2 regions of the Cupriavidus sp. FW306-01-F10A genome follow, and region 2 is predicted to be linked to the other one. Evidence: predicted binding sites of a transcription regulator. Region 2 holds the regulator's gene; the other holds the start of a gene.
What was found. Region 2 encodes FNR, which switches genes on or off when oxygen is low (the NO sensors DNR and NnrR bind a similar motif). Its sites were predicted from a motif close to TTGATNNNNATCAA; they were not measured.

Region 1 (14,908 bases), on a different contig from region 2:
AACCGCCGAGAATCTGTACCGCGCGGTCCGCCACGCGGCCCACCATCTCGGTGGCGAACATCTTGCAGCATGAGGCCTCGGTGGAGACGTTCCTGCCTTCGTCGCGGCGGCGCGCGGCGTCGATCACCATGCATTCGGCAGCATAGAGCTCGGCCTGGCTGTCGGCCAGCATGGCCTGGATCAACTGGAACTCGCAGATCGGCTGGCCGAACTGCTGGCGCTCCAGCGCGTAGTTCAGCGCGTCGCGCAGCACGCGCCTGGCCACCCCGACGCTGACCGCCGCAATGTGCAGCCGGCCCTTGTCGAGCACCTTCATCGCCGTCTTGAAGCCCTGTCCTTCCTTCAGGCCGATCAGGTTCTCGGCCGGCACGCGCACGTTGTCGAAGATCACGTCGCAGGTGTGCGCGCCTTTCTGCCCCATCTTCACGTCGCGCTTGCCGAAGCTGATGCCCGGCGTCCTGGCATCGACGATAAATGCCGAGACGCCGGCCGAGCCCTTGATCTCAGGGTTGGTACGCGCCATCAGCGTGAACATGCCGGCCTGCGGCGCATTGGTGATAAAGCGCTTGGTGCCGTTGACCACGTAGTGGTCGCCATCCCTGACCGCGGTGGTGCGCAGCGAGCCGGCGTCCGAGCCGGCTTCCGGTTCGGTCAGGGCAAACGAGGCCAGGATCTCGCCGGTGGCCAGGCGGGGCAGCCACGCGGCCTGCTGCTCAGGCGTGCCGTCCATCAGGATGCCCTGCGAGCCGATGCCCACAGTGGTGCCCAGCAGCGAGCGGAAGGCCGGCGAGGTCTGGCACAGCTCCATGACCACGCGCGCTTCCTCTTCCATGGTCAGCTCCAGGCCGCCAAAGCGCTCGGGGATGGTCATGCCGAACAGGCCCATCTCGCGCATGTCCTGCACGATGTCCTGCGGGATTTCGTCGGTCTCGGCGACCAGCGCCTCGGCGGGAACCAGGCGCTCGCGCACAAAGCGGCGCACGCTGTCGAGCAGGGCTTCGAGGGTTTCGTTATCGCGGATCATGTCAGTTCTTCCTGGGTGTCGGGTCGGTGTCGGTTCGAGGCGGGGCCATCAGTCCAGCGTCACGCCCTTGAGCACGCTGGCCCACTGCGTGCGCTCGCGCGCGGCGGTGTTCACGACGTCCTGCGTGGTGCCGCTCCACTGTTCGTAGCCCAGCTCGGCATAGCGCTTCCTGAGTTCCGCATCTTCCACGGCCTGCCGCACTGCCGCGGCCAGCTTCTGGGTCTGCTCGGAGGTCACGCCCTTGGGGGCGTAGATGGCGTACCAGCCGCCGGCTTCATAGTCCTTGAGGCCGGCAATCCCGGATTCGCGGAAGGTGGGCACGCCGGGCAGCGATGCGCTGCGCTTGGGCGAGCCCACGGCGATGGGCTTGACCTTGCCGCTCTGCACATAGCCGCTGGCGGTGCTGATGATGTCGAACATCACGTCGATCTGGCCGCCGATGGTATCGGTCATGGCCGGGGCATTGCCCTTGTAGGGAATATGGTTCAGCTCGACCTGCGCCTGCCGGGCGAACAGGGCCATGGCGACATGGTTGGAGCTGCCCACGCCCGAGGAGCCGTAGCTAAGCTTGCCGGGATGCGCCTTGGCGTAGGCAACCAGGTCCTGGGTGCCCTTGAACGGCTCCTTGACGTTGGCCACCAGCATGTTGTAGTAGCGCGCCACCGGTGCCACCGGGGCGAGGTCCTTCGCCGGGTCGTACGGCAGGCTCTTCATGATGTTGGGCGCGACCGTCAGCGCCGCGCTGGCGGCGAACCACAGTGTGGCGCCATCGGGCTTGGCGCGGACCACTTCATAGCCGGCCAGCGTGGCATTGGCGCCGGGCTTGTTGTCGACGATGACGTTGGCGCTGAGCGCCTTGCCCAACGCCACCGCGAACAGGCGCGCGGCCTGATCGGCGGGGCCGCCGGCGGCGTAGCCGACCACGAGGCGCACCGGCTGGCCGTTGGGCTGCGCCGAGGCAGGGGGAGTGGCCAGGGTTGCGCCGCACAGGGCCAGGGCGGCCAGCATGGCGTGGCGGCGTGAGGTGGAAATCAAGATACTTCTCCTACGTAAAGCAAAGTGCCGAAGGCAAAAGCCGAAAAGCAAAAGGCAAAAGGCGGGCGCAGCCCCCGCCGTCGCGCGCGGGGGCTGTATGGTGAATGAAGTGGGCTTACTCAGTAGCGTTCGAAGACCGCGGCAATACCCTGGCCGCCGCCGATGCACATGGTCTCCAGGCCATAGCGGCCGCCGCGGCGCTGCAGTTCGTGCAGCAGCGTGGCCAGGATGCGCACGCCGGTGGCGCCGATCGGATGGCCTAGCGAGATGCCCGAGCCGTTCACGTTGAGCTTCTGCTCGATCGCATCCTGGTCATGCCATTCCCAGCCCTTGAGCACGGCCAGCACCTGGCAGGCGAAGGCTTCGTTCAGCTCGACCAGGTCCATCTGGTCCAGCGTCAGGTTCAGGCGCGCCAGCAGCTTCTTCACCGCGGGCACCGGGCCGATGCCCATGTGCGAGGGCTCGCAGCCGGCCGCCGCCCAGCCCACCAGCGAGGCCATGGGGGTGAGGCCCAGTTCGGCCAGCTTGTCTTCGGCCACGATCAGGCAGGCGGCCGAGGCGTCGTTCTGCTGGCTGGCGTTGCCGGCGGTGACGGTACCGTTCGGCATCAGCGTGCGCAGCTTGCCCAGGCTTTCACGCGTGGTTTCGGGGCGGAAACCTTCGTCGCGCGCGAACCGCACCGGATCGCCCTTGCGCTGGGGCACCTGCACGGGAACGACTTCGGCATCGAAGCGGCCGGCCTCCCAGGCTGCCGCGGCGCGTGCGTGGCTGCGGGCGGCGAAGACATCGGCCGCCTCGCGGCTGATGCCGTAGTCGCGCGCCAGGTTCTCGGCCGTCTCGATCATCCCGGAGATCTTGCCGAAGCGCTCGACCGGCTGGGAGCGTTCACGGCCGCGGTCGAGGCGGTCGAAGAAGCGCACATTGCCCGAGCGCGCGCCCCAGCGCATGTCGGTGGTGTAGTACTCGATATTGCTCATGCTCTCGACGCCGCCCGCGATCACCACGTCGGCGGCGCCGCTCTGCACCATCATCGAGGCCGTGACGATGGCCTGCAGGCCGCCGCCGCAGCGGCGGTCCAGTTGCATGCCCGGCACCTCGACCGGCAGGCCGGCCTGCAGCGCGGCCCAGCGGCCGACGCAGGGCACTTCGCTGTTGGCGTAGGACTGGGCAAAGACCACGTCATCGATACGCGCGGGATCGATGCCGCTGCGTTCCACCACGGCGCGCACGGCGGTGGCGGCCAGTTCCTCCACGGGCACCGGGCGCAGGCTGCCGCCGAAGGTGCCGACGGGCGTGCGGAGGGGAGTGACGATTGCAGCTCTGCGCATGGAAGTCTCCTTGGAACTCTGTGTTGGGATGAGCAAGTAAGTCAGTTGGCCAGCGTGTGCCCGGGAAGGGCCACGAAGACCGCGCCGCACTGGCGCAGCAGGGCGTGGGCCTGGCGTTCCAGGTCTGCGCGGTGTTCGGGGGCGGCAATGTCCAGCATGCGGCGCACGCGCTGCGACAGCGTCTGGCCGCGCAGGTCGGCCACGCCGTGCTCGGTGACGATCAGGCCCGCATCCGAGCGGGGCGTGCTGACCGGGCCGGACAACTGCGCCACGATGCGGCTCGCGCCCTTGGCGGTCGCCGGCAGCGCGACGATGGGCAAGCCGCCGCGGCTGCGCGCGGCACCGCGCAGGAAGTCCACGGCACCGCCGACGGCGCCGACATAGACGCCGCCGGCGACTTCGGCGTTCACCTGGCCGGTGAGGTCGACCTCGATGGCGGAGTTGATGGCGGTCAGCTTGTCGACGCTGGCCAGCACCTCGGGGTGATGGGTATAGGCGGTCTCGCGCAGTTGCAGCTGCGGATTGCGGTGGGCCCAGCGCCGCAGCCGTTCGCTGCCCATCAGGATGCCGGCGATGCCTACCCCCGTATCGATGCTCTTGCGTGCGTTGGTCAGCACCCCGGCTTCGGCCAGCGCCGCAATGCCGTCGCCGATCGCGCCGCTGTGCAGCCCCAGGTCGCGGTGGCCATTCAGCGCAGCGACCACGGCCTCAGGCAGGTTGCCGATGCCCATCTGCAGGGTGGCGCCATCCTCCACCCAGCCGGCGATGTGGCGGGCGATGGCCTGTTCGGCCGGGCCGGGCGCGCTGCGGTCAAGGCTGATGGGCGGGTGCAGCGCTTCGACCTGCAGGTCGATATCGTCCGCGCTCAGGTAGCGGCTGCCGTGGGTCCACGGCACCTCCGGGTTCACCTCGGCGATGATGACGCGGGCGCGGTCGAGCGCCGCGGGAAGGTATTCATGCACCAGCCCCAGGCTGTGGCGCCCCTGCTCGTCGGCGGGCGAGACCTGCACCAGCGCCACGTCCGCCCGCAGCGTGCCGTCGCGGATCAGCCCGGGCAGGTGCGAATAGTGGCTGGGCACGATGTCCAGCACGCCGGCCCTGGCCAGTTGCCGGTGCGGGCCGCTGGCGGCGTAGCCGAAGAAGTCGAGCACATCCGCCTGGGCCGGCTGCAGCGTGTCTGACTGCCCGATGCCGACAAAGACACTGAGGCGTCCGCCCTGGGCGATGGCGTGGCGGTGTTCCACCAGTGCGCGCGTCAGCGTCAGCGGCTCGGCGGTCGCTTGCCCCCACCAGATATGGTCTCCGGGGCGGATCAGGGCTTGCAGGCGGGAGGCGAGGGTGTGCATGTCCACGGGGCAGCGGTCAGTCGGCGCATGCGCCGGATAGCCCGGAGCATGTTCCCAAAGCGTGGTTTGCGCTATTTGACAATGCCAATGGCGGACTTTGGCGAAAGCGAAAGGACCTGGCCGTCGCCGGGACTTAACCGCGGTGGAAGGCGCGCTTTCGGAAAGGCTGATTGTCCACGCGGCCGAACGCCGCGAACATTGCGGTCATCACAAGGAGGCGGCCGTCCGCCAGAGACCGAACGCAAGCCAAGCGCCATGATCGAACAGACCCAATCGAACAACTTCCAAGAAATCCGCGACGCCATCCGCGCGCTTTGCGCCGAGTTTCCCGATGAGTACTTCCGCAAGGTGGACGAGCAGCGCGCCTATCCCGAGGCCTTCGTCAATGCGCTGACCGCGGCGGGCTGGCTGGCGGCCCTGATCCCGCAGGAGTACGGCGGTTCCGGCCTGGGCCTGACCGAAGCCTCGGTCATCATGGAAGAGATCAACCGCTGCGGCGGCAACTCCGGCGCCTGCCACGGCCAGATGTACAACATGGGCACGCTGCTGCGGCACGGCTCCAGGGCGCAGAAGGAAAAGTACCTGCCGAAGATTGCCTCGGGGGAATGGCGCCTGCAGTCCATGGGCGTGACCGAGCCCACCACTGGCACGGACACCACCAAGATCAAGACCTCGGCGGTCAAGAAGGACGGACGCTACGTCATCAACGGCCAGAAGGTCTGGATCAGCCGCGTCCAGCACAGCGACTTCATGATCCTGCTGGCGCGCACCACGCCACTGGCCGAGGTGACGAAGAAGAGCGAGGGGATGTCCATCTTCATGGTGGACCTGCATGAAGCGCAGAAGAAGGGCCTGACCGTGCGCCCGATCCCCAACATGGTCAACCACGAGACCAATGAACTGTTCTTCGAGGACCTGGAAATCCCCGAGGAAAACCTGATCGGTGAAGAGGGCAAGGGCTTCAAGTACATCCTCGACGGCCTGAACGCCGAGCGCACGCTGATCGCGGCCGAGTGCATCGGCGACGGCTATTGGTTCATCGACCGCGTGACCAAGTATGTCAAGGAACGCGAGGTCTTCGGCCGCCCCATCGGCCAGAACCAGGGCGTGCAGTTCCCGATCGCCGAGACCTTTATCGAGCTGGAAGCGGCGAATCTGATGCGCTGGAAAGCCTGCGAACTGTTTGACAAGCACGAGCCCATGGGGGCCCAGGCCAACATGGCCAAGTACCTGGCAGCCAAGGCCAGCTGGGAGGCCGGCAACGCCTGCCTGCAGTTCCACGGCGGCTTCGGCTTTGCCTGCGAATACGACGTGGAGCGCAAGTTCCGCGAAACGCGGCTGTACCAGGTGGCACCGATCTCCACCAACCTGATCTACTCTTTCGTCGCCGAACACGTCCTGGGCCTGCCGCGCTCATTCTGAGCGATGGACGGCGCGCCAGCCCCAACGCTCAAGGGGCTGGCCGGATGGAACCCCGGCAGCAACGGCGCCGGGGGTTCCGCTTCGCCCCAAGCCCCAAAATTCCCCTCCCTGTCTCCTCTCTTCGTCCGCGCAGCCGGATCCAGGCCGACCTTCAGATCGGAAACTGCGTCGTCGACAGCACCTGCTTGAGCACCATGAACGAGCGAATCTGCCGCACGCCCGGCAGGTAGAGCAACTGCTCCGCGTGGAGGCGGTTGAAGCTCTCGCTGTCCTTGGTCCTGAGCATCATGATGTAGTCGAACTCGCCGGTGACTTCATGGCACTCCATACAGCCTGATACCTTCTGCGCCGCCTTCTCAAAGGCGGCGAACGACTCGGGCGTAGACCGGTCCAGCACGACCCCGATGATGACCAGCATGCCCGCGTCCAGGGGAGCCGGGTTCAGCAGCGCCACGACGCCGCGGATCAGGCCATCCGCTTTCAGGCGTTCCACGCGGCGCAGGCATGCGGGCGGGCTGAGGCTGACCTTGCCCGCCAGGGCCAGGTTGGAGATGGACGCATCGCGCTGCAAGGCGCGCAGGATGGCCTTGTCCGTGCGATCCAGCACCGGCGCGGGCTGGGCGGAGGTCTCGGATTTTGTACGAAATTTTATTCTGGATGTTGCCATTTCTACGGAATAAAGAGAATTTCGTGATGCTTCCAGGCTTTTTATCGTGCAAGAAGTCGCAGATCTTTGCAAGCACCTTTCGTCTCAGCTTTCTTATGATGATTCCAGGTACGGCGTCGCGCAGCGTCCGTGCGAATGCCGGGCTTTGCGGCTGCCGCGCGCCCGCATGCCCGCCACAACCTGGAGCCAGTCATGAACCTGAAGCAATTTCCGCGTCATTCCCTGACCTTCGGCCCGACGCCGATCCATCCGCTATCGCGGCTGAGCGAAAGCCTGGGTGGCAAGGTCGAGCTCTATGCCAAGCGCGACGACTGCAACAGCGGCCTTGCCTTTGGCGGCAACAAGACGCGCAAGCTCGAATACGTCATTCCCGACGTGCTGGCGCAGGGCGCCGATACGCTGGTCTCGATCGGCGGGATCCAGTCGAACCACACGCGCCAGGTTGCCGCCATCGCGGCCCACCTGGGGCTGAAGTGCGTGCTGGTGCAGGAGAACTGGGTCAACTACTCCGACGCGGTCTATGACCGCGTGGGCAACATCCAGATGTCGCGCATCATGGGGGCCGACGTGCGCCTGGTCAGCGAAGGCTTCGACATCGGCATTCGTCCCAGCTGGGAAGATGCCATGGAGAGCGTGCGCAAGGCGGGCGGCAAGCCCTACCCGATTCCGGCAGGCTGCTCGGAGCATCCGCTCGGCGGCCTCGGCTACGTAGGGTTCGCCGAGGAAGTCCGGGCACAGGAAGCCGGACTCGGCTTCAGCTTCGACTACATCGTCGTCTGCTCGGTCACCGGCAGCACGCAGGCAGGCATGGTGGTGGGATTCGCTGCCGACGGCCGCGCGGACCGGGTCATCGGCATCGATGCATCGGCCAGGCCGGAACCGACGCGCGCGCAGATCCTGCGCATCGCACGCCATACCGCGGAGCTGGTCGGCCTCGGCCGCGACATCACTGAAGCGGACGTGGTGCTGGACACCCGCTATGGCGGCCCCGAATACGGCCTGCCTTCGGCGGGCACCCTGGAAGCCATCCGCCTCAGCGCCAGGCTGGAGGGCATGATGACCGACCCGGTCTATGAGGGCAAGTCCATGCAGGGCATGATCGACATGGTCCGTCGCGGCGAGTTTCCGCAAGGATCGAGAGTCCTCTTCGCACACCTGGGTGGGGTACCGGCACTGAACGCCTACAGCTTCCTGTTCAAGGACGGGTGATAACGCGCAAGCGATTGATGGCAAGGGAGTGCCGGCCTGGGGGCGGCACCCTGGCTGCATGCGCGCAAGCCTGTCGCATAACCAAAGTCGAGCAGGAACCGGAGCCGCTGGGCCGCAGGTTCGGACCAGCCGAGGACCATTCCAGGCCGTCGGCAATCGCGCGTACCAGCGCCCATTCCCCTTCGGTTATCTGTCTAGCGGTGAAACTAATCACGTCACTCATCGACATGTGATGCTGCACCGGCCGCTTAAATTGTCTGCAATGCCTTGCTGGCCAAGTGTACCCGGGCCGCGAGAGCCGACCGTCAATTGACGGTCGGCTCTCGCACCTGCCAGGGACTAACGCCAGCGTGAGATCGCCGGAAGTTCTTGCAAGATCATGCGATCGCGAAGTTCCCGACGACGCTTTCCTCGGCCTGGTTTGCCGCTGGCGCCAGTGCCAGATAGGGCTTACGGTCATCGTTTCCGGTAAAGATCACGCGGGGCCAGCCGTAGCCGCCCGGCGCATATTCGTTAAAGAACGGGATGCGGAACCAAATCTTGCTGTCGTGCACGTGGTCGTCATAGAGGGCGATGACCGCCTTGTCCAGACGGGCCACGGCTTCCGGGGACGTGTGCAGTCGCAGAAAGCTCACCACCCCTGCATCCGGAGCGGCCATCAAATCGTCATCCGGATTCCAGGATTGCACGAGCGAAGTCCGTGTCGCATGGAAGATAAAGCCGCTGCTGGTCAGTGTGACACGGGGCGTGTCTGCTCCAGACTGGTCGTGCTTGACGGATAGCACTGGGGGCCGCTGGGGCCGATTCTCCCCAGGATGTGAGACAAACTCCTGCTTGTCCACCTGCCACCTTGCCAACTGATCCGGATACAGGACGCCAAGCAGCAAGCGCATCTGTTCGGCCCCCTCGCGCAGGTCGCTGCGGTCGTTGGTCACGATCTCATCGGCGCCTTCCCCTGGCCGGGCTGGTTCGTCCTTGCCGGCCTGCTCGCCATACAAGACCTCCCGTCGACGCTGCAACAAGACCTTTTTCTCCAGGATCGCTGCGGAGAGTTCCATGACGTCCCGGTGGTTGGCGGGGTAGTCGCGCGGATTGCGAGCTTCGGACCGCTCCTGCTGAAGTCGGGAGATCTCGGCCTTCAGGCGCTGGCATTCCGGATCATCGCGTTCGGCCTTCTTGACATCGAGGGTGATCTTGCGCGGTGTCTTGGCGTCCTCCGGGGCGGCGTGGTAGAACGTACGCTCGGTCACATACTGCCCGGTGCCGACCTGGGCCCGCAGGGTGCGCCAGCTCAGCATCTGGCCCATCCCGAACCGCAGTGCCTCTTCCACGGTGGAGACCGCGTACAGGCTGCGACGCCATTCGTTGAAAGCCGCCACGGTTGCCGGGTGGATTGCGAAATTTGCCCGCAGATCATCGCGCTTCGCAATGGCATCCTCCAGCATGAGCGGCACGCCCTGCCTGAGGGCTGCGATATACATGTCATGCAGCGGAATTTGGCTGAGCTTGCTGCTGTCGCCATCGCGGGCCTTGCCTTGCTCGTTGGGACCGTAGCCACCGCCCACATCGGAGTGCACACCGGGATAACCGATTTCCCAGCGGCGTAACGTCTCGGGGTAGTTCTCCTTGATCCGGATGGTGTCGAGCGGAAAACTCATGCGCTGCTCGTGGATCGAGTAGAAATGCGCGCAGGCCCGGACCTTGTCGGTGCCTGCCACATTCAGGCCGCCATCCTTCGTAAATCCCGAGTGCCCTGCAAACCGGTCCCAGTTGACGACCGAGCGGGTTGAGTCCGGGAGGCCGACGGAGGCCACCGTATCAAAGAGCCCCAGGAAGTTGACCTGGTAGGGCAAGGCCCGCCGTCCGGTCTGCTCGCTGAGCTGGCCGCCAGGCCCCCATTCTTTGAGCAGCTTGTTCACAAAGACGCGTGCACACGCAGCGCCGCGTGAGAAGCCGAACACGTTGATCCAGATCTGCCTGACCATCCGGCTTTGCGGGCCATCGTCGAAGCGGTTGCTGTGCGTGATCCCCAGGATGCGGATCTTGTCCATCAGCTTGGACGGATTACCGCTTGGCAGCGGCATCGCAGATGGCCTTGGCTTCCTCGTCAAGAACAAACGGCCTCTTGTCATCTCGCGTGATCGCGTAGTGCACGGCATTGAGCACGCGAATCATGCCCCAGACGCAGCGCTGGTCGAAGCCCGCAGCGGTGGCCTTGCCGTCCTGGGAGTAGTCCAACTCGCCGAGCTTTGGAAAGGGCGTACCGACACCCGCTACGTAGTAGGAAAACAACCCGTCATCAGGCAGGTGCTTTGACACGCTGAACAAACGTGCCACATTAGTGTGGGTCTTGGAGAGCGAATCCCGCCATTTTGTGTTGTCTTCGTCGTCGTTGTTGTTGGTGCCGTCGAAGAACAGGCTGATGTGCAGGGTCTGGGTACACCCGGCAAGCGGATCGCATACATTGCCCCGGCCCCAGGTCCAGGCGTCCTTGCCCTGCGCCAGTCGCCCGCCTTCCGGCATGTGTTCAGGCCATTGCACCACGCTCATTGCAGACCTCCACGGCGGTACTTGAGATTCCACTCGTCGTCGCGCACGCCTTGAGCAATGAAGGGGCTGTCGTCAGGTAATTTTTCACGTGGGCTGGTCGTCCCATCGATGATCAAGAGCCGGACGCGGTCACTTGGCAGGAATATCGCGTAAGCTCCGCCGGTCTGGGAGCCATCGTATTGCGCGATGCGCACGTTCTCGGCCTTGTACCAGTAGCCCGGGGTCTTGCCGTCCTGGACTTTATCCATCAGCCAGCGCACGGTGACGCGTAGCTCTGGCTGCCATTGGCGTGGGAAACTAATGCAGCAGCGCACACCACCCGAGGACGGACGACCGTCCGGGTAAGCGGGGAGGATATTGGAGCCACCGCCGCCAACACCATTTGGCCCCGTCACGTTGAAGGAGTGAATGTAGTACGGGGTGTAGTTCAGGGATTGGGCGTCACCCGCGATCAATTTTGATTTCGGCTTGGCATCTTCGAGCCAGTCGCCGTAGCTGGCGCAGCCGGCGAGCGCCAGCGCGAAGCCGGCCAGCAAGGCGGCCACGATGCCATATCGTCGTGTCTTAAAGGAAATAGTCGGTGGAAAAGTGTGCATGGGCGATGCTCCAGTGAAAGTCACCAGGTCCGCGCACAGCGACGCTTCAGCCAACGACAAGGCGCGGGGTAGCCGAAGACGCTACCCCGACAAAAGCGCAAATACTATGGGACGATTCCTAAATTCGATGATTCTTGACAAAGATTTGCATTTTTCGGCGTGGCCACCAATGGATCGGCCAAGAACTTCAAGGCGTCACGCCGTCAGTGGCACTCCCTCGAACAGGGCGCGACCCTGACAACCGTGCGGCCCAGTACCAGGGCAAGACCGATGGCGCGGGATTTCGGCGGACGGAAGGAAAGAGGGCGGAAAATGGCTGGCATCGGAAGGCTGCGGGCTGAGTCATGAACGTTGGAGTGAGTATCGGTGCGGGAGCATCCTTGCCGTTATCCGGATTCTGCAAAGAACGCGAAATCGGGCCTGGGCGGACGCACACGGAAGCCACTCGTGAGGATCATGACCAGCTGTCCACGCAACTTCCTGAAGCTGGCGAGTTCATTCTGCGCGAAACCCGGCGCAAGCCATTTGCGCAGTTGCGCAGCCGGGATTACCCGGTTGCCCGGTTAATTGCCGTTGGCCGCCTGCGCGCCGGCCCCAAAGCGCAGGCGCAGGCTCCGGTTGGCATCCTGCAGCGAACCGTCCACTACTTCCACCACGCGGTGCAGGTAGTCTTCGCTGGCGTCGAGCAGCGCCCCATACAGGGTGTGGCACAAGCCGCGCGCGGTGCGGCCGGGCCAGTCTTGCGGCAGCATCGCCTCGGGCAGGTTGGGATCGCGCAGCAGCACGCGCCGGTATTCGTGCACCAGCAGCGTCCGCACGAAGAAGGCATCGGCCGGAGCAAGCCCGGCGGCCTCTCCGGCCAGCGGCGTAAAGCGGCGCAGCAGCGCCTGCCAGGCAGCGGCCACGTCGCCGAGCTTGAAGGTCTGGTGCATCAGCGCCTGCAGCGGCCGGATGGAAAACGCGTCAAGGCTGCTTGCCTCCATCACCGCCACATCGTCCTGCGCGCGTGCGGCCTGGACGATTTCGCGCAGCGAGGCGAGGTCCGCATTGGGGTGGGCCATCACCCCTGGCGCGATGGCGCCGAAGCCCTCCCACAGCAATTCCCGCTTCAGCTTCTGCCGGACCGTGGCGCGTACGTCACCGCGCACCATCACCAAGGTCCAGCGGCCGTCCCATTCGGATGCCTCACCCGCGTAGATGCGCTTGCCGGCGTGCAGTACACGCTGCAAACCGGCTTCTGACAGCCCGTAGTAGCTGCGCCGCCCGATCCTGGTCGCGGCCAGCCAGTCGTCGGCGGTCAGGCGGAAGGTGGCGGTGCGCACCAGCCGGTCATTGATGCCGAACGGCGCCGCCAGCCGGATCAGGCTGCCCAGCCAGATTGCCTGGGGCCGCGGCGCCACCACATCGCCGAACAAGGTCACCAGCATGGAATTGGCGCCCAGCTTCAGCCCGCGTGCCAGCCGCGCCACGCGGGGAGAAACCGGATCGGTGCCTGGCGTCGCCATCGGCCTGCTCCCTGAAGTGATACACAAATGCAGATTGATTGAATCAAATTGTATCACTACCATCCGTTGCAACTGACGATGTTGATGCAGGTCAAGACCCCGATTCAGAGCAACCAAGAGCGGAGCAAAGGATGTACGCACAGCTGGTGGAGACAGGAGCGACGAGGCTTCGCGCCATGGAAGAAATGGAGCCGCAGGAGCGTGAGTTCCAGGCGCGCGTCGATGCCGGGATCAAGATCGAGGCCAAGGACTGGATGCCCGAGGCCTATCGCAAGACCCTGGTCCGCCAGATCTCGCAGCATGCGCATTCGGAAATCGTGGGCCAGCTGCCGGAAGGCAACTGGGTCACCCGCGCGCCGACGCTGGAGCGCAAGGCAGTCTTGCTGGCCAAGATCCAGGATGAGGCCGGCCATGGCCTGTATCTCTACAGCGCGGCCGAAACCCTGGGCGTGTCGCGCGACCAGATGCTGGGCGACCTGCACACCGGCAAGGCCAAGTATTCCAGCATCTTCAACTACCCGACGCTGAGCTGGGCCGATATCGGCATGATCGGCTGGCTGGTCGACGGCTCGGCCATCATCAACCAGGTGCCGCTGTGCCGCTGCTCGTTCGGGCCCTATGCGCGCGCCATGGTGCGCGTGTGCAAGGAAGAGTCGTTCCACCAGCGCCAGGGCTACGACATCCTGCTGTCGCTGTGCAACGGCACCCCCGAGCAGAAGCAGATGGCGCAGGACGCGCTCAACCGCTGGTGGTGGCCGGCGCTGATGATGTTCGGCCCGTCCGACGGCGATTCGCCCAACAGCGCGCAATCCATGCAATGGCGCATCAAGCTGTTCTCCAATGACGAGCTGCGCCAGAAGATGGTCGACCAGACCGTGCCGCAGGCCGAGTACCTGGGCCTGACCATTCCGGATCCCGAGCTGAAGTGGAACGAGGAGCGCGGCCACTATGACTTCGGCGAGATCGACTGGTCCGAGTTCTACAACGTCATCCAGGGCAACGGCCCCTGCAACCGCGACCGCCTGCGCAGCCGCGTCAAGGCCTGGGAAGAGGGCGCGTGGTTCCGCGACGCCCTGGTGACCCACGCCGACAAGCAGGCGCAGCGCGCCGCCGCCTGACACCGCGGCGCGCGGCGCCGCCATCCATCCAACGCAATGACACAGGAGGTTGCCATGAAAGAGTGGCCGCTTTGGGAGATCTTTATCCGCAGCCAGCACGGCCTGGCCCACAAGCACGTGGGCAGCCTGCACGCGCCGGACGGCGAAATGGCGATCAACAACGCGCGTGACGTCTATACGCGCCGCAACGAGGGCGTCAGCGTCTGGGTGGTGAAGGCCGGCGATGTGGTCGCCAGCAGCCCCGGCGACAAGGGCCCGCTGTTCGAGCCGGCCAACAGCAAGGTCTACCGCCACCCGACGTTCTTCCCGATGCCGGAAGCCGTCAAGCACATCTGATACGGCCCGCATGATGGACAACCACAAGCTCGAATACCTGCTGCGCCTCGGCGACTCCACGCTGGTCCTCGGCCAGCGCCTGTCGGAATGGTGCGGCCGCGGCCCCGCGCTGGAAGAGGACATCGCACTGACCAATGTCGCGCTCGACCTGATCGGCCAGACCCGGCTGTGGCTGGGCTACGCCGCGGAAGTGGAGGGCGCCGGCCGCAGCGCCGACCAGCTGGCCTACCTGCGCGACGCGCACCAGTTCCGCAACCCGCTGCTGGTGGAGCAGCCCAACGGCAGCTATGCCGATACGCTGGCACGGCAGTTCCTGTTCGACACCTGGCACTACTTCCTGCTCGACGGGCTGCAGCGCTCGACCGATGCCCGCATCGCCGAGATCGCCGCCAAGTCGCTCAAGGAAGTGACCTACCACGTGCGCCGCAGTGCCGACCTGGTGGTGCGCCTGGGCGACGGCAGCGAAGAGAGCCACCGCCGCATGCAGGATGCGTTCGACGACCTGTGGATGTTCAGCGGTGAGCTGTTCGAGTCCGACGCGGGCGACGCCGCGCTGGTGCAGGCCGGCGTGGTGCCCGACCCCGCCTCACTGGCCGAACCGTGGCAGCGCCACGTGGCCGCGGTGCTGGAAGAGGCCACGCTGCAGCTGCCTGCCGGCACGTGGTCGCAGAGCGGCGGCCGCCACGGCCGCCATACCGAACACCTCGGCTACCTGCTGGCCGAAATGCAGTTCCTGCAGCGCGCCTATCCGGGCGCCAGCTGGTGAACGCCA
Region 2 (14,908 bases):
ATGGCCAGAAGCTCGGTTATGCCGGTCGTCCCGCTTCGGCTTCGCCGGCAGTGGGCTACTACGCAAAGCACAACGAGCAACAGAAGGCGCTGCTGGATGCTGCCTTCGCCAAGCTCAAGGGCTTTGTTCTGACCAAGTAATCAAGCGGCAGCCACGGCGGCGCGCGCAGACGGCCGCCGTGGCATAGCCAGCATAAAGACAACACGCATAACACGAGGAATTCACAACCATGGCTATCGTTGACGTCAAGGTTCCGCAGCTCTCCGAATCGGTCGCCGAAGCGACCATGCTCAACTGGAAGAAGAAGCCGGGCGAGGCTGTTGCACAGGACGAAATCCTGATCGAGATCGAAACCGACAAGGTCGTGCTGGAAGTGCCGGCCCCGTCGGCTGGTGTCCTGTCGATTATCGTCAAGAACGACGGCGACACCGTCGTGGCCGATGAGATCATCGCCAAGATCGACACCGAAGCCACCGCTGGCGCCGCCGCACCGGCTGCTGCCGCTCCGGCACCTGCCGCCGCTGCCCCGGCACCGGCCGCTGCTGCCGCCGCAGGTGGTGTGGCGATGCCGTCGGCTGCCAAGCTGATGGCAGAAGCCGGCCTGTCGGCTGGCCAGGTTGCAGGCACCGGCAAGGACGGCCGCATCACCAAGGGTGACGCGCTGGCCGCTGCTGCTGCTCCGGCCGCCAAGGCTGCTCCGGCTCCGGCTGCCGCCAAGCCGGCGCTGCAGCAGGTTTCGGCCCCGGTCGACTTCGCCGCGCTGGGCGACCGCCCGGAAGAGCGCGTGCCGATGAGCCGCCTGCGCGCCCGTATCGCCGAGCGCCTGCTGCAATCGCAATCGACCAACGCCATCCTCACCACCTTCAATGAAGTGAACATGAAGCCGGTGATGGACCTGCGCAACAAGTACAAGGACCGCTTCGAGAAGGAACACGGGGTCAAGCTGGGATTCATGTCCTTCTTCGTCAAGGCCGCGGTGCACGCGCTGAAGAAGTTCCCGCTGATCAATGCCTCGATCGACGGCAACGACATCGTCTACCACGGCTACTTCGACATCGGCATCGCCGTGGGCTCGCCGCGCGGCCTGGTGGTGCCCATCCTGCGCAATGCCGACCAGATGAGCCTGGCCGACATCGAGAAGAAGATTGCCGAGTTCGGCGTCAAGGCCCGTGACGGCAAGCTGTCGCTGGAAGAACTGACCGGCGGTACCTTCTCGATCTCCAACGGCGGCGTGTTCGGCTCGATGCTGTCGACCCCGATCATCAACCCGCCGCAATCGGCCATCCTGGGCGTGCACGCCACCAAGGACCGCCCGGTGGTGGAAGACGGCCAGATCGTGATCCGCCCGATGAACTACCTGGCGATGTCGTATGACCACCGTATCATCGACGGCCGTGAAGCTGTGCTGGGCCTGGTGGCCATGAAGGACGCGCTGGAAGATCCGGCCCGCCTGCTGCTGGACCTGTAATCAACGGTCCCCCCGCGCACGTCTGCCGTGCGCGGGGCGCGCTTCCCCCGTGATGAAGGCGCGTCGGCACAAGCTGTCGCCGGCGCCCACAAAGGAATTTCCATGAGCAAACAATTCGACGTGCTGGTGATCGGCGCCGGCCCCGGCGGCTACATCGCCGCCATCCGTGCCGGCCAGCTGGGCCTGAACGTGGCCTGCTGCGAAGGCAACCCGTATGACGATCCCAAGGGCGAAGCCCGCCTGGGCGGCACCTGCCTGAACGTGGGCTGCATCCCCTCCAAGGCGCTGCTGGCTTCCTCGGAAGAGTTCGAGAACGTCCAGCACCACCTGGGCGACCACGGCATCACCGTGGGCGACGTCAAGGTCGACGTGGCCAAGATGCTCAAGCGCAAGGACGACATCGTCGGCAAGATGACCAAGGGCATCGAGTTCCTGTTCCGCAAGAACAAGGTGACGCTGCTCAAGGGCTACGGCAAGTTCGTCGGCAAGAGCGCCGAAGGCTTCCAGGTCGACGTTGCCGGTGAAGTCGTGACCGCCAAGCAGGTCATCATCGCCACCGGTTCGAAGGCTCGCCACCTGCCGGGCATCAAGGTCGACAACGACCTGGTCAGCGATAACGAGGGCGCGCTCAAGTTCCCCGCAGTGCCGAAGAAGCTGGGCGTGATCGGCGCCGGCGTGATCGGCCTGGAGCTGGGCTCGGTGTGGCGCCGCCTGGGTTCCGAAGTGACCGTGCTGGAAGCACTGCCCGCGTTCCTGGGCGCCGCCGACGAAGGCGTGGCCAAGGAAGCGCAGAAGCAGCTGACCAAGCAGGGCCTGAAGTTCAGCCTCGGCGTGAACGTCAACGAAGTGACGACCGGCAAGAACGGCGTGACCGTCAAGTACACCGACAAGGACGGCAAGGCGCAGACCCTGGAGGTCGATCGCCTGATCGTGTCGGTGGGCCGCGTGCCCAATACCGACAACCTGGGCCTCGACGCCGTCGGCCTGGCCGCGGACCAGCGCGGCTTCATCGAGGTGGACGACCACTGCGCCACCAAGGTGCCGGGCCTGTGGGCCATCGGCGACGTGGTGCGCGGCCCGATGCTGGCGCACAAGGCCGAGGACGAAGGCGTGGCCGTGGCCGAGCGCATCGCCGGCCAGAAGCCGCACATCGACTACAACTGCGTTCCGTGGGTGATCTACACCTTCCCTGAAATTGCATGGGTAGGCAAGACCGAAGCCCAGCTCAAGGCCGAAGGCCGCGAGTACAAGGCCGGCCAGTTCCCGTTCATGGCCAACGGCCGTGCACTGGGCATGGGCCACGCCGACGGCTTCGTCAAGATGCTGGCCGACGCCAAGACCGATGAAATCCTGGGCGTGCACATCGTTGCCGCCAACGCCTCTGACCTGATCGCCGAAGCCGTGGTGGCGATGGAGTTCAAGGCCGCCAGCGAGGATATCGGCCGCGTCTGCCATCCGCACCCGTCGATGTCGGAAGTCATGCGCGAAGCCGCGCTGGCCGTCGACAAGCGTCAGCTTAATATGTAAGGCGCATGCTTCGCATTGCCTGAGTACCGGCGCGCCGCATCCGCGGCGCGCCGTTTTCACTTGCGGCCCGTGCCGCAGGAACCCGTCAGCATGAACGTCACCGAGTACTACGAGAAGGAACTGAAGGAGCGCGGCTACCAGTCCGACGAAGCGCAATTGCGCGCCGTGGCCCGGCTGCAGCAGTGCTACGACGAATGGGTGGCCTACAAGAGCCGCCGCAATAATGCGCTGAAGAAGCTGCTGGTCCGTCCCGACGTGCCCAAGGGCGTCTACCTGTGGGGTGGGGTGGGGCGCGGCAAGTCCTTCCTGATGGACAGCTTCTATACCTGCGTGCCGGTGGTGCGCAAGACGCGGCTGCATTTCCATGAGTTCATGCGCGAGGTCCATCGCCAGCTCGAAGAGCTGCGCGGGCGTCCCGATCCGCTGGATGAGCTGGCCAAACGCATCGCGCGCCGCTTCCGGCTGATCTGCTTCGATGAATTCCACGTCAGCGACGTCGCCGACGCGATGATCCTGCATCGGCTGCTGCAGCAGATGTTCGAGAACGGCGTGCAGTTCGTTATGACCTCCAACTACCGCCCGGACCTGCTGTATCCGGATGGCCTGCACCGCGACCGCGTGCTGCCGGCCATCGCGCTGCTGCAGCAGAAGCTCGATGTGCTCAACGTCGACGCGGGCATCGACTATCGCAAGCGCGCGCTGGAGCAGGTGCAGGCGTACCACACGCCGCTCGGCGCCAAGGCCAGTTCCGCGCTGCGCGACGCCTTCACCTCGATCGCCGGCGTGGCCGACGAGTCGCCGCTGCTGCATATCGAGCATCGCGAGTTGCGTGCGCTGCGCAAGGCCAACGGCGTGGTGTGGTTCGACTTTGCCACGCTGTGCGGCGGCCCGCGCTCACAGAACGACTACCTGGAGCTGGCGTCCCAGTTCCACACCGTGATCCTGTCCGACGTGCCGCGCATGACGCCACGCATGTCGTCCGAGGCACGCCGCTTCACCTGGCTGATCGATGTCTTCTACGACCACAAGGTCAAGCTGCTGATGTCGGCGGAAGTGCCCGCGGACGAACTCTACACCGAAGGCCAGATGGCCAACGAGTTCCATCGGACCGTATCGCGCATCATCGAGATGCAATCGCGCGAATACCTGGAATCCGAGCGCCGCACCATGGATACCACGCTCACCTGAGCGTTGTTTTCCGGCCCGGCGCGACGATTGCCGGGCCGCATTGACCTATATCAAGGTCGATTCGGGGACCCGCATATACCCTCCATCGGGTAGAAAAAGGTTCCCATGTCGTCGCCCCCAGTCACCAGTCCTTCAGCCAGCTTGCTGGCACCGTACCCGCCGTCCGCGCTCCGTGATGCCGTGGGCCCGGCTGCGTCCGGCGCCGGTGCGCGGCTGGCCTGCTTCCATTGCGGCCTGCCCGTCACGGACGCCGAGCCGCTTGCCGCCGAGCTGGACGGCAGCCGCCGGGTGTTCTGCTGCGGCGGTTGCCAGGCATTGGCGCAGACCCTCCATGCGGCCGGCTTCGCCCACCTGTACGGGGATGAAGCCCGCTTCGCCCGTCCCATCGACGACGGCGCCCGGCGCGAGGCCGAACCGATCTGGGCCGCCTACGACACCCCTGAGCTGCGCGCCCAGTTTGTCCGCCCGCTGGACAGCGGCCGCGCCGAGATCACGCTGGCGCCCGAGAGCATCCGCTGTGCCGCCTGCGCGTGGCTGATCGAACAGCACCTGAGCCGCCAGCCGGGCGTTGAGTCCGCGGTCGCTAATGTCGCCACGCGGCGCGTGGTGGTGCGCTGGCGCGACGGCGCCCAGACGGTGGCGGGGCTGCTGGCCGCGCTGGCCGGCATCGGCTACATGGCCTGGCCGTTCGAAGTCTCGCGCACCGACCAGCAGGACCGCCGCGCGCGCCGCGGGCTGCTGATGCGCATGGCGGTGGCCATGCTCGGCATGATGCAGGTCATGATGTATGCGTGGCCGATCTACACGCACGAGGCCACCATCGACCCTGGCCAGCTCCAGCTGATGCGCTGGGCCAGTTTCGCCCTGACGCTGCCGGTGGTGTTCTATGCCGCCTCGCCGATCTTTGCCGGTGCCTGGCGCAGCCTGCGCCAGCGCCACATGGGCATGGACGTGCCGGTGGCGATCGGCATCGGCGCCGGCTTTGCCGCCAGCGCGCTGGCCACGGTGCGCGGAGTGGGCGAGGTGTATTTCGATTCGGTGACGATGTTCGTCGCCTTCCTGCTGCTGGCCCGCTACCTGGAACTGCGCGTGCGCCAGGCCTCGCGCAGCGGCGCCGAGATGCTGGCGCGCCAGCTGCCGGCCACCTGCGAACGGCTGGTCGCGACGGGTGCGGCCGGCGAGCGTGTGCCGGTCGCGCGCCTGCGTGCGGGCGATCTGATCCGCGTCAAGGCCGGCGAGATCGTTCCCGCCGATGGCGCCGTGGTGGCGGGCGCGAGCGAGCTCGACGAATCCATGCTGACCGGCGAGAGCCGCCCGGTGCGCCGCGCCGCCGGCGAGACCGTGCTGGCCGGCAGCTTCAATACGGCAAGCCCGCTCGAACTGCGGATCACACGCGTCGGCGCCGGCACCCGCCTGGCCGAGATCGTCGCGGTGCTGGACCGCGCGCTGGCTGAAAAGCCGCGCCTGGCCACGCTGGCCGACCGCGTCGCGGGCTGGTTCGTGGCGACGCTGCTGGGGCTGGCGGCGCTGACCGGGCTGGTATGGGGCCTCTGGATCGATCCGTCGCGCGCCTTGCTGGTGACGATTGCGGTGCTGGTGGTCAGTTGCCCGTGCGCCTTGTCACTGGCAACGCCGGCCGCACTGGCCGCGGCCGGTGCGGCGCTGTCGCGCCGCGGCGTGCTGCTGACACGCGGCCACGCGCTGGAGACGCTGGCGCGCGTCACCGACGTGGTCCTCGACAAGACCGGCACGCTGACCGAAGGGCGCTTTGCCGTGGCCGCGGTCGAGCCGCTGGCTGACGCCGATCGGACCCGATGCCTGGCGCTGGCCGCCGCGATGGAGCGCGGTGGCGAACATCCGATCGCGCGTGCGCTGGTGGCCGCGGCGCAGGGTAACGCCGGCATGCCGCTCCAGGTGTCCGACATGCGCAACGTCCCGGGCCAGGGCCTGGAGGCGATCGTCGATGGCCAACGCCTGCGGCTCGGCCGCGCCGACTTTGTCGCGGCGCTGGCGCCCGACAGCGGCCAGGCACCGGACACCTGGCGCAGCGACGCGGACCATCCTGGCGCCACCGTGGTGTGGCTGGGCGCGCCAGCGGGTCTGCTGGCGCGCTTCGTCCTGGCCGATGTGGAGCGGACGCAGACGCCGCAGTTGCTCACGCGGCTGCGCGAACTGGGCGTGCGCTGCCACCTGGTATCGGGCGATCACGCCGAAGCGGTCCACTGGTGGGCATCGCACTTCGGCATAGCCTGCGTGGCCGGCGCGGTCACCCCGGAAGGCAAGCGCAACTACGTCGCGCGGCTCCAGCAGGGCGGGGCGGTGGTGCTGGCCGTGGGCGATGGCATCAACGATGCGCCGGTGCTGGCGCAGGCCCAGGTGTCGATCGCCATCGGCAGCGGCGCGCCGCTGGCCCAGGCCGGTGCGGACGCGGTGCTGACGCACGGCGGCGTGGCCGAGATCGCCACCGCATTGGCGGTGTCGCGCCGGACGCGCCGGGTGGTGCGCCAGAACCTGGGCTGGGCCTTCTTCTACAACGTGGTGGCCATCCCGCTCGCAGCGACGGGGCTGGTCACGGCCTGGATGGCCGGCATCGGCATGTCGCTGTCGTCGTTGCTGGTGGTGGCCAATGCCTGGCGCCTGCTGCGCGCCGGCAAGCCGCGCCACAAGGGAGTCTGACTGATGGAAACGCTTTACCTGCTGGTGCCGATGAGCCTGGTGCTTGTCGTGGTCATCGCGGGCGCGCTGTGGTGGGCCCTCCATGCCGGGCAGTACGACGACCTGGACCGGCCCGCCGAATCGATCCTGCTGGACAACGACAAGCCATGAACCTGCCGCGCGGCGCGCCCTCCGACCGGGGTCCAGCACGCAGGTTCCATGCATGCCCTGAGCGACTTGATAAAGATCAACGCACACGCAGCATGGTTTTTCTAAAGTCACACTGTCAGTAGGTTTTTTCTTTTCTCTAAGCTTTGGGGGTCTGAATGGATGTCACTGCCGCGTCTTCACGCGTCGACACCTTCAATTACGGCGTCGTAAGACAGTTCGCTGTCATGACGGTAGTCTGGGGGATCGTCGGCATGGCCGTCGGCGTGCTGCTGGCAGCACAGCTGATCTGGCCCGAACTCAATTTCAACACACCCTGGCTGTCGTTTGGCCGGCTGCGGCCGCTGCATACCAATGCGGTGATCTTCGCCTTCGGCGGCAGCGCGCTGTTCGCGACCTCGTACTACGTGGTTCAGCGCACCTGCCAGGCCCGCCTGTTCTGCGGCCCGCTGGCCGCGTTCACGTTCTGGGGCTGGCAGCTGGTCATCGTCGCCGCCGCCATCACGCTGCCGCTGGGGATCACCAGCTCCAAGGAATACGCGGAACTGGAATGGCCGATCGACCTGCTGATCACCGCGGTCTGGGTGGCCTACGCGATCGTGTTCTTCGGCACCATCGTCAAGCGCAAGACCCGGCATATCTACGTCGCCAACTGGTTCTTCGGCGCCTACATCCTGACCATCGCGCTGCTGCACATCGTCAACAACATCGAGATGCCGGTGTCGCTGTGGAAGTCCTACTCGGCCTATGCCGGCGTGCAGGACGCGATGATCCAATGGTGGTACGGCCATAATGCCGTGGGCTTCTTCCTGACCACCAGCTTCCTGGGGATGATGTACTACTTCATTCCCAAGCAGGCCGAGCGCCCGATCTACTCCTACCGCCTGTCCATTGTCCACTTCTGGGCGCTGAACTTCACCTACATGTGGGCCGGCCCGCACCACCTGCAGTACACCGCGCTGCCGGACTGGGCACAGTCGCTGGGCATGGTGTTCTCGCTGATCCTGCTGGCGCCGTCGTGGGGCGGCATGATCAACGGCATCATGACCTTGTCGGGGGCCTGGCACAAGCTGCGCACCGACCCCATCCTGAAGTTCCTGGTGGTGGCGCTGTCGTTCTACGGCATGGCCACGTTCGAAGGCTCGATGATGTCGATCAAGACCGTCAACGCGCTCTCGCACTACACGGACTGGACCATCGGTCACGTGCACTCGGGCGCGCTGGGCTGGGTCGCGATGATCTCGATCGGCTCGCTCTACTACCTGATCCCGCGTCTGTTCGGCGAGAAGCAGATGTACAGCGTCCGGCTGATCGAGTGGCACTTCTGGATCGCGACCATCGGCGTGGTGCTGTATATCGCCTCGATGTGGATCGCCGGGGTGATGGAAGGCCTGATGTGGCGCGCCACGCAGCCTGACGGCACGCTGACCTATGCCTTCGTCGAAGCGGTCAAGGCCAAGTACCCGTTCTACCTGATTCGCTTGCTGGGTGGCCTGTGCTTCCTGTCCGGCATGCTGCTGATGGCCTACAACGTGCTCAAGACCATCGTCGGCAAGCCCGCAGTGGATGCGCCGATTCCGGCCAGCATCACTGCCTCTGCCCACTGATCAATCCAGGATAGAAAGATGTCCGACAAACAACGCTTCTTTTCCCACGAAACGCTGGAGAAGAACATCGGCTGGCTGATCATCTGCACGATCCTCGTGGTCAGCATTGCGGGTCTGGTCCAGATCGTGCCGCTGTTCTTCCAGCACTCCACCACCGAGCCGGATCCGGGCATCACCCCGTATTCGCCGCTGCGGCTGATGGGCCGCGATATCTATATCCGTGAAGGCTGCGTCGGCTGCCACTCGCAGCAGGTCCGCACGCTGCAGGCCGAGACCGAGCGCTACGGCCACTTTTCCACGGCGGGCGAGTCGGTCTACGACCACCCGTTCCTGTGGGGCTCCAAGCGCACCGGTCCCGACCTGGCACGCGTGGGCGGGCGCTACTCGGATGACTGGCAGCGCATCCACCTGCGCAATCCGCGCGACGTGGTGCCGGAATCGGTGATGCCATCGTACCCGTGGCTGGAAAGGGCCGAGCTGCCCACCAACGACATCCAGGCCCGCATGCGCGCGCTGGTGCGCCTGGGCGTGCCGTACACGGATGCCGAGATCGCCAAGGCACCGGACGAGCTCAAGGGCAAGACCGAAGAAGATGCGCTGGTTGCCTACCTGCAAGGCCTGGGTACCAACCGCCGCAACGTCCGCGTGGATTCCGCCGCGGCCGCGGCACCCAAGGAGTAAGCCATGGCCATGATCACTGCCATTGCGACCGTCGTGTCGATGGTCGTCTTCCTGGGGATCTGCTGGTGGGCCTGGTCCGCCGGCCGGCAGGCCGCCAACCGGGAATCCGCCATGCTGCCGTTCGCGCTGCCTGACGAAACCACGACAACATCGAGCCGGAACACCTAGCCATGAGCGATTTCATTTCCGAATTCTGGAGTTATTACATTGCCGCTATCGCGCTCATCGGCATCGTCTGGTGCGTGTGGCTGCTGTTCTCGCAACGCAAGGTCGCCAAGACCGCCGGCGGCACTGAAGACACCGGCCATGTCTGGGACGGTGACCTGCGCGAGCTGAACAACCCGTTGCCGCGCTGGTGGATGTGGATGTTCCTGCTGGCCTGCATCTTCAGCCTGGCCTACCTGGTGCTGTACCCGGGACTGGGTTCGTATGCCGGCGTGCTGAAGTTCTCCACGCAGGGCGAACTTGCCGCGCACCGCGCGGCGCAGGAGAAAATGCAGAACGAGATCTACGCCAAGTACCTGAAGATGGACGTCAAGCAGGTAGCGGCGGATCCGCAGGCGCGCGAGATCGGCCAGCGCCTGTTCCTGAACTACTGCGCACAATGCCACGGCTCGGACGCGCGCGGCAGCCGCGGCTTCCCGAACCTGACGGACAGCGACTGGCTCTATGGTGGCGAACCCGACATCATCCAGCAGACCATCACCAAGGGCCGCAATGGCGTGATGCCGCCGTTTGCCGCGGCCATCGACGCCAAGCAGGCGGGCGACGTGGCGCAATACGTGCGCTCGCTGTCGGGCCTGTCGTCGGACCCGATCCGTGCGTCGCGTGGCGAGGGCGCCTTCAAGACGACCTGCGTGGCATGCCACGGCGCCGGCGGCAAGGGCAACCAGGCGCTCGGCGCGCCCAACCTGGCGGACAACGTCTGGCTGTATGGTAGCTCGGAAGGCAGCATCGTCGACGCCATCCTGAAGGGCCACAACAACCACATGCCCGCGCATGAGGAGATCCTGACGCCTGAACGCATCCGGATGCTGACGGCCTATGTCTGGGGTTTGTCCAACACTGGGGGCGGAGCCGGGCAATGACCGACGACTCATGTGAGCGGGCGCTGGCAGCTCGCGGGAGAGCATGCCCATGAACGCACCCGGGACCGAAGAAATGGCCCGGGCGGCCGACCTGCAACGGTCGGCCGCTGCGCCGGGCGAGACCTCTGACGAAACGCTCTACGAGGTCCGCCGCAAGATCTACCCGCGCTCGGTGACGGGCGCCTTCTCCAGCTGGCGGGTCTGGCTGGTGATCCTGACCCAGCTGATCTACTACGGCACGCCCTGGCTCCAATGGAATGACCGCCAGGCCGTGCTGTTTGACCTTGGCGAGCGCAAGTTCTACATCTTCGGGCTGGTGCTGTGGCCGCAAGACGTCATCTACCTGGCGGTGCTGCTGGTCATCTCGGCGCTGGCGCTGTTCCTGTTCACGGCGATCGCGGGGCGGCTGTTCTGCGGCTATGCCTGTCCGCAGACGGTCTACACCGAGATCTTCATGTGGATCGAGCGGCGGGTCGAAGGCGACCGCATCGCCCGCATCCGGCTCGACGGCGATCCGTGGAGCCTGCGCAAGTTCCGTCTCAAGGCGACCAAGCACTTCCTGTGGGTGCTGATTGCGCTCTGGACCGGCTTTACCTTCATCGGCTATTTCGCACCGATCCGCGAACTGGGCGGCGAGGTGCTCAGCCTGTCGCTGGGGCCGTGGCAGTCGTTCTGGATGCTGTTCTACGCGTTCGCCACCTGGGGCAATGCGGGCTTCATGCGCGAGCAGGTGTGCAAGTACATGTGCCCGTATGCGCGCTTCCAGAGCGTGATGGTGGATCGCGATACCTATGTCGTGACCTACGACGTCGGCCGCGGCGAGCCGCGCGGCAGCCGGTCGCGCAAGACCGACCACCACAAGGCGGGGCTTGGCGACTGCGTCAACTGCAGCATCTGCGTGCAGGTGTGCCCGACGGGCATCGATATCCGCGACGGCCTGCAGTACGAGTGCATCGGCTGCGGCGCCTGCATCGACGCCTGCGACCAGGTCATGGACAAGATGGCATATCCGCGCGGCCTGATCCGGTACACCTCGGAAAACGCGATGCGCAAGGGCTTGTCCGCGGCGGCATCGCGCAAGCGCCTGCTGCGCCCGCGCGTCGTTATCTATTCCGTGATCTGGGTGGCACTGCTGGCCGGGTTCATGGCTTCGATCGCGCTGCGCACGCCGCTGAAGGTCGACATCATCCGCGACCGTGGTGCGCTCGGCCGTGAAGTGGAAGGCCGCTGGATCGAGAATGTCTATCGCCTGCAGCTGATCAACACCACCGAAGCGCCGATGCAGATCAGCGTGCGCGCCGACAGCGACGAATTGAAGAACCTGACGGTGGAATACGACAAGCAGGCCGAATCGCTGGCGCCGACGTCCAACCGGTTGCTGCCGATCCGGATCCGCGTGCCGATCGAGGCCGCGGCGCAGGGCACGCACAAGATCAACGTGACAGTGACGAGCGAAGGCACGGAGCGGGGGCATGCCGAAATCCGGCAATCCACCAGTTTCATCGTGCCGCGCGATTTGTGAAGCTAGTCGTCAAGATGAAGGGGGCAAGATGAGTCAGCAAGGCAATCCGTGGTGGAAGGAGCCGTGGCCGTGGCTGTTGATGAGCGGCCCGCTGGTGGCGATGGTGGCGTGCGGCGTGACAATCTGGCTGGCATCCACGCATCCGGACATGCCGGTGCAGGGTGCAACGCGCCATGGCCTGGTGGTCGAGAAGGTCGACGCCGCGCCGCCCAAGGCTGCCGCTGTGAGGCAGCCATGAGGTTGCGCTGGCTGATGTGGGTACTCTGGCCGGCGTTCCTGATGGCTGGGTTTGCGACCGCGACGGTGTTTTCGGTGGTGGATCCCGGTGACCTGAACTTCTTCGGCCAGCCGATCGAAGCGTCCCGCGAATCGGTCTACACCATCGGCTTCCTGATGGCCTGGGTGTTCTGCGCGTTGTCCAGCGGACTGACGCTCTACACCATGCCGACGCGGCTCAGCGATACCGACGAACTGGAGTAAGCGGGCTGCCGTGAGGCCTGCGCTGTCATGGCCGGATGCGGCCATGACAGCGCCTTGGCCGCTTAGCAGGAGCGGCTGTAGAGTTGCTTGATGCCGTCGATGTCCACGAGCTTGACGTGGCGCTGGCGAATCTGGATCAGGCCGGCTTCGGCAAAGCGAGAGAACAGGCGGCTGACGGTTTCGAGCTTCAGGCCCAGGTAGCTGCCGATCTCTTCGCGGCTCATGCGCATCACGAACTCGGACGCCGAATAGCCGCGCGCCGACAGGCGCTCAGAGAGGTTGATCAGGAAGGCGGCAAGGCGTTCCTCGGCGCGCATCGAGCCCAGCGTGACCAGCATCAGTTGGTCATGCGTGATTTCCTTGCCCATCAGGCGCAGGAACTGCTGCTGCAGCGACGGCAGGTCTGCCGACAGCGATTGCAACTCGCTCATGCGGACCACGCAGACTTCGGTGTCCTCCAGCGCGGCGGCATCGGAGGCATGCTGCATCTCGCCCAGCCCGTCGAGACCGACAATTTCGCCGGGCAGGTGGAAGCCGGTAATCTGCGAGCGGCCGTCTTCAGTGGTGACGTGGGTCTTGAGCGTGCCAAAGCGCACGGCATAGACCGCGGTGAGCGGATCGCCCATGCGATACAGGGTTTCACCCTTGTGCACACGGATGCGTTCCTGAACCAGCGTGTCCATCTTGGCAAGGTCTTGCTGCGACATGCCGACCGGAAGGCACAGCTGCCCCATCGCACAGGTGGAGCAGCGGGGTGACATCTCGGTAATGGGAATGGAGGTGAGCAATTGGAACCTGCTAGAAATGGCAGCGAGGGCGCGATAAGGACATTTTACCGTGCGATGTGATGTGGTAGGGAGTGAGAATTGACATTTGGCGTACTGATCAGCGTTTTTCTGCTGGCTTTGCTGGGCGGGGTCCACTGCGCTGCCATGTGCGGCGGCGTGGCGCTGGCCGTGGAGCAACGCCGCGGGGCGGCGGCGACGATCAGTCTTGTGCCCAGCCGTGCCGCCTGGCTGGGCGAGTTGCTGATAATGCACCTGGGCCGGATCTCGACCTATATGCTGCTTGGGGCCGCGCTGGGCGCGGTCGGTGCTTCGGCGTGGAAGCTGGACTATCTGCCGGTGCAGCGCTGGCTGTTCGGCGCAGGCAGCGTCATGCTGCTGTGGTCGGGCTGGCGGTTGCTGCGCGGCAACACTTTTACCGTCGACTGGCTGGAGCGGCTGGCGGCGCGTGCCGGCGCAACGGTGGCGCGCCGGCTGGCTGGCGTGGCACGCGGCATGCCGTCGTTTGTGCGCGCACGCGGCGGCCTGGCGCGGCGATATGGCGTGGGCCTGGCGTGGGGACTGGTGCCGTGCGGCATGGTCTATGGGGCGCTCACGCTGGCGCTGCTGGCGGGAAATGCGGCGTCCGGCGCACTCGTGATGGGCGTGTTCGGGCTCGGCACACTGCCTAACCTGCTGGTGCTCTCCGGCCTGTCGGGCTATTTGCGTACGCTGTCGCGACGTCCCGGCGTGCGCCTGGGTGCCGGCCTGGCGGTGATGGCGTTCGGCGGCCTTGGCATTGCGCGAGCGGTGCTGTTGCCACATTCGCTGGCCGAGCATGGATTCTGCCTGGTGTTCTGAGGCGCCGGCGCCGCGCGGGCAACGGATGATGGTTGCAGGCGGGGGCGGGAATGCCATACAATCGCCAACATTGCGGTATCGCGCGGCGTCTTGTGAGCCGCGGTAAGCAGCGGGCGAGCAGCGCCAGGCGGCCTTCATACCAGAAGGCGAGTTCAGGGCAGGGGAAGCGGAAGGTTTTCGATGCCCGTCCCGTCCCCAAAGTCCATCCGGTTCAAAAGATCTGGTTCAAAAGTCCGGCTGGCACTGCGGTGTTGGCGATGCCGGCCTTGCTCCCGATACCCGTTTTTCTTGCGTCCGAGGCCTTCAGTTCGCTGACAGCGACGTCCGATATGTGCGGACGCGCTACGCAAGAGGTTCGCTGGCTGGCCCATAACGGCATGCGAACGATCTCCTGCCGGAACGCCCGGCAACTCGATGCAAAGATAGGGAAGTGCACGGCTTGGATGCAGCAGGTATCCGGCTAGCTGCGCAATGAGATGGCGGTGGCTTTCGCACCGCTGTATCCAAAATCTCCGGTGCCCCGGATCCGTCCGGGAGCAGGTGCAAAGACAGGCTGCACACCATCAACATGAATACCCAAGAGGCGAAGATCGTCCTCGAGACGGCGCTGATCTGCGCGCAGGAACCGCTGCGCGTCAATGATCTGCGGCGGCTGTTTGACGACGACGTCGGCGCAGACACCATCCGCGTGCTGCTTGATGAACTGCGCCAGGACTGGCGGCCGCGCGGCGTGGAACTGGTGGCGCTGGCCAGCGGCTGGCGCTTCCAGAGCCGGCCGGAAATGCGTGAATACCTGGATCGGCTGAATCCTGAAAAGCCGCCAAAATATTCGCGCGCGGTGATGGAAACACTGGCGATCATTGCCTACCGGCAGCCGGTGACCCGCGGCGATATCGAGG

Region 1: the regulator FNR is predicted to act here: its motif matches at 12,764-12,777, upstream of paaA (1,2-phenylacetyl-CoA epoxidase subunit PaaA).

Annotation. Positions count from the first base shown of each region.
Region 1 covers NZ_JBYSYA010000001.1:303,268-318,175, reverse strand. The annotation lists gene AC3WLF_RS01495 (acyl-CoA dehydrogenase family protein) at 1-1,024, opposite strand, end outside; gene AC3WLF_RS01490 (Bug family tripartite tricarboxylate transporter substrate binding protein) at 1,073-2,059, opposite strand; gene AC3WLF_RS01485 (acetyl-CoA C-acetyltransferase) at 2,179-3,387, opposite strand; gene AC3WLF_RS01480 (acetyl-CoA hydrolase/transferase family protein) at 3,429-4,733, opposite strand; gene AC3WLF_RS01475 (acyl-CoA dehydrogenase family protein) at 4,989-6,155, shown strand; gene AC3WLF_RS01470 (Lrp/AsnC family transcriptional regulator) at 6,307-6,822, opposite strand; gene AC3WLF_RS01465 (1-aminocyclopropane-1-carboxylate deaminase) at 7,015-8,031, shown strand; gene AC3WLF_RS01460 (T6SS phospholipase effector Tle1-like catalytic domain-containing protein) at 8,409-10,082, opposite strand; gene AC3WLF_RS01455 (phospholipase effector Tle1 domain-containing protein) at 10,096-10,581, opposite strand; gene AC3WLF_RS01450 (DUF3304 domain-containing protein) at 10,578-11,177, opposite strand; gene paaX (phenylacetic acid degradation operon negative regulatory protein PaaX) at 11,741-12,682, opposite strand; gene paaA (1,2-phenylacetyl-CoA epoxidase subunit PaaA) at 12,814-13,800, shown strand; gene paaB (1,2-phenylacetyl-CoA epoxidase subunit PaaB) at 13,855-14,136, shown strand; gene paaC (1,2-phenylacetyl-CoA epoxidase subunit PaaC) at 14,147-14,902, shown strand; gene paaD (1,2-phenylacetyl-CoA epoxidase subunit PaaD) at 14,908-14,908, shown strand, end outside.
Region 2 covers NZ_JBYSYA010000008.1:203,974-218,881, reverse strand. The annotation lists gene AC3WLF_RS14675 (2-oxoglutarate dehydrogenase E1 component) at 1-140, shown strand, start outside; gene odhB (2-oxoglutarate dehydrogenase complex dihydrolipoyllysine-residue succinyltransferase) at 230-1,468, shown strand; gene lpdA (dihydrolipoyl dehydrogenase) at 1,571-2,995, shown strand; gene zapE (cell division protein ZapE) at 3,086-4,183, shown strand; gene AC3WLF_RS14655 (heavy metal translocating P-type ATPase) at 4,289-6,859, shown strand; gene ccoS (cbb3-type cytochrome oxidase assembly protein CcoS) at 6,863-7,009, shown strand; gene ccoN (cytochrome-c oxidase, cbb3-type subunit I) at 7,165-8,613, shown strand; gene ccoO (cytochrome-c oxidase, cbb3-type subunit II) at 8,632-9,294, shown strand; gene AC3WLF_RS14635 (cbb3-type cytochrome oxidase subunit 3) at 9,298-9,462, shown strand; gene ccoP (cytochrome-c oxidase, cbb3-type subunit III) at 9,465-10,382, shown strand; gene ccoG (cytochrome c oxidase accessory protein CcoG) at 10,432-11,904, shown strand; gene AC3WLF_RS14620 (hypothetical protein) at 11,933-12,142, shown strand; gene AC3WLF_RS14615 (hypothetical protein) at 12,139-12,384, shown strand; gene fnr (fumarate/nitrate reduction transcriptional regulator Fnr) at 12,447-13,172, opposite strand; gene AC3WLF_RS14605 (sulfite exporter TauE/SafE family protein) at 13,251-14,009, shown strand; gene scpB (SMC-Scp complex subunit ScpB) at 14,578-14,908, shown strand, end outside.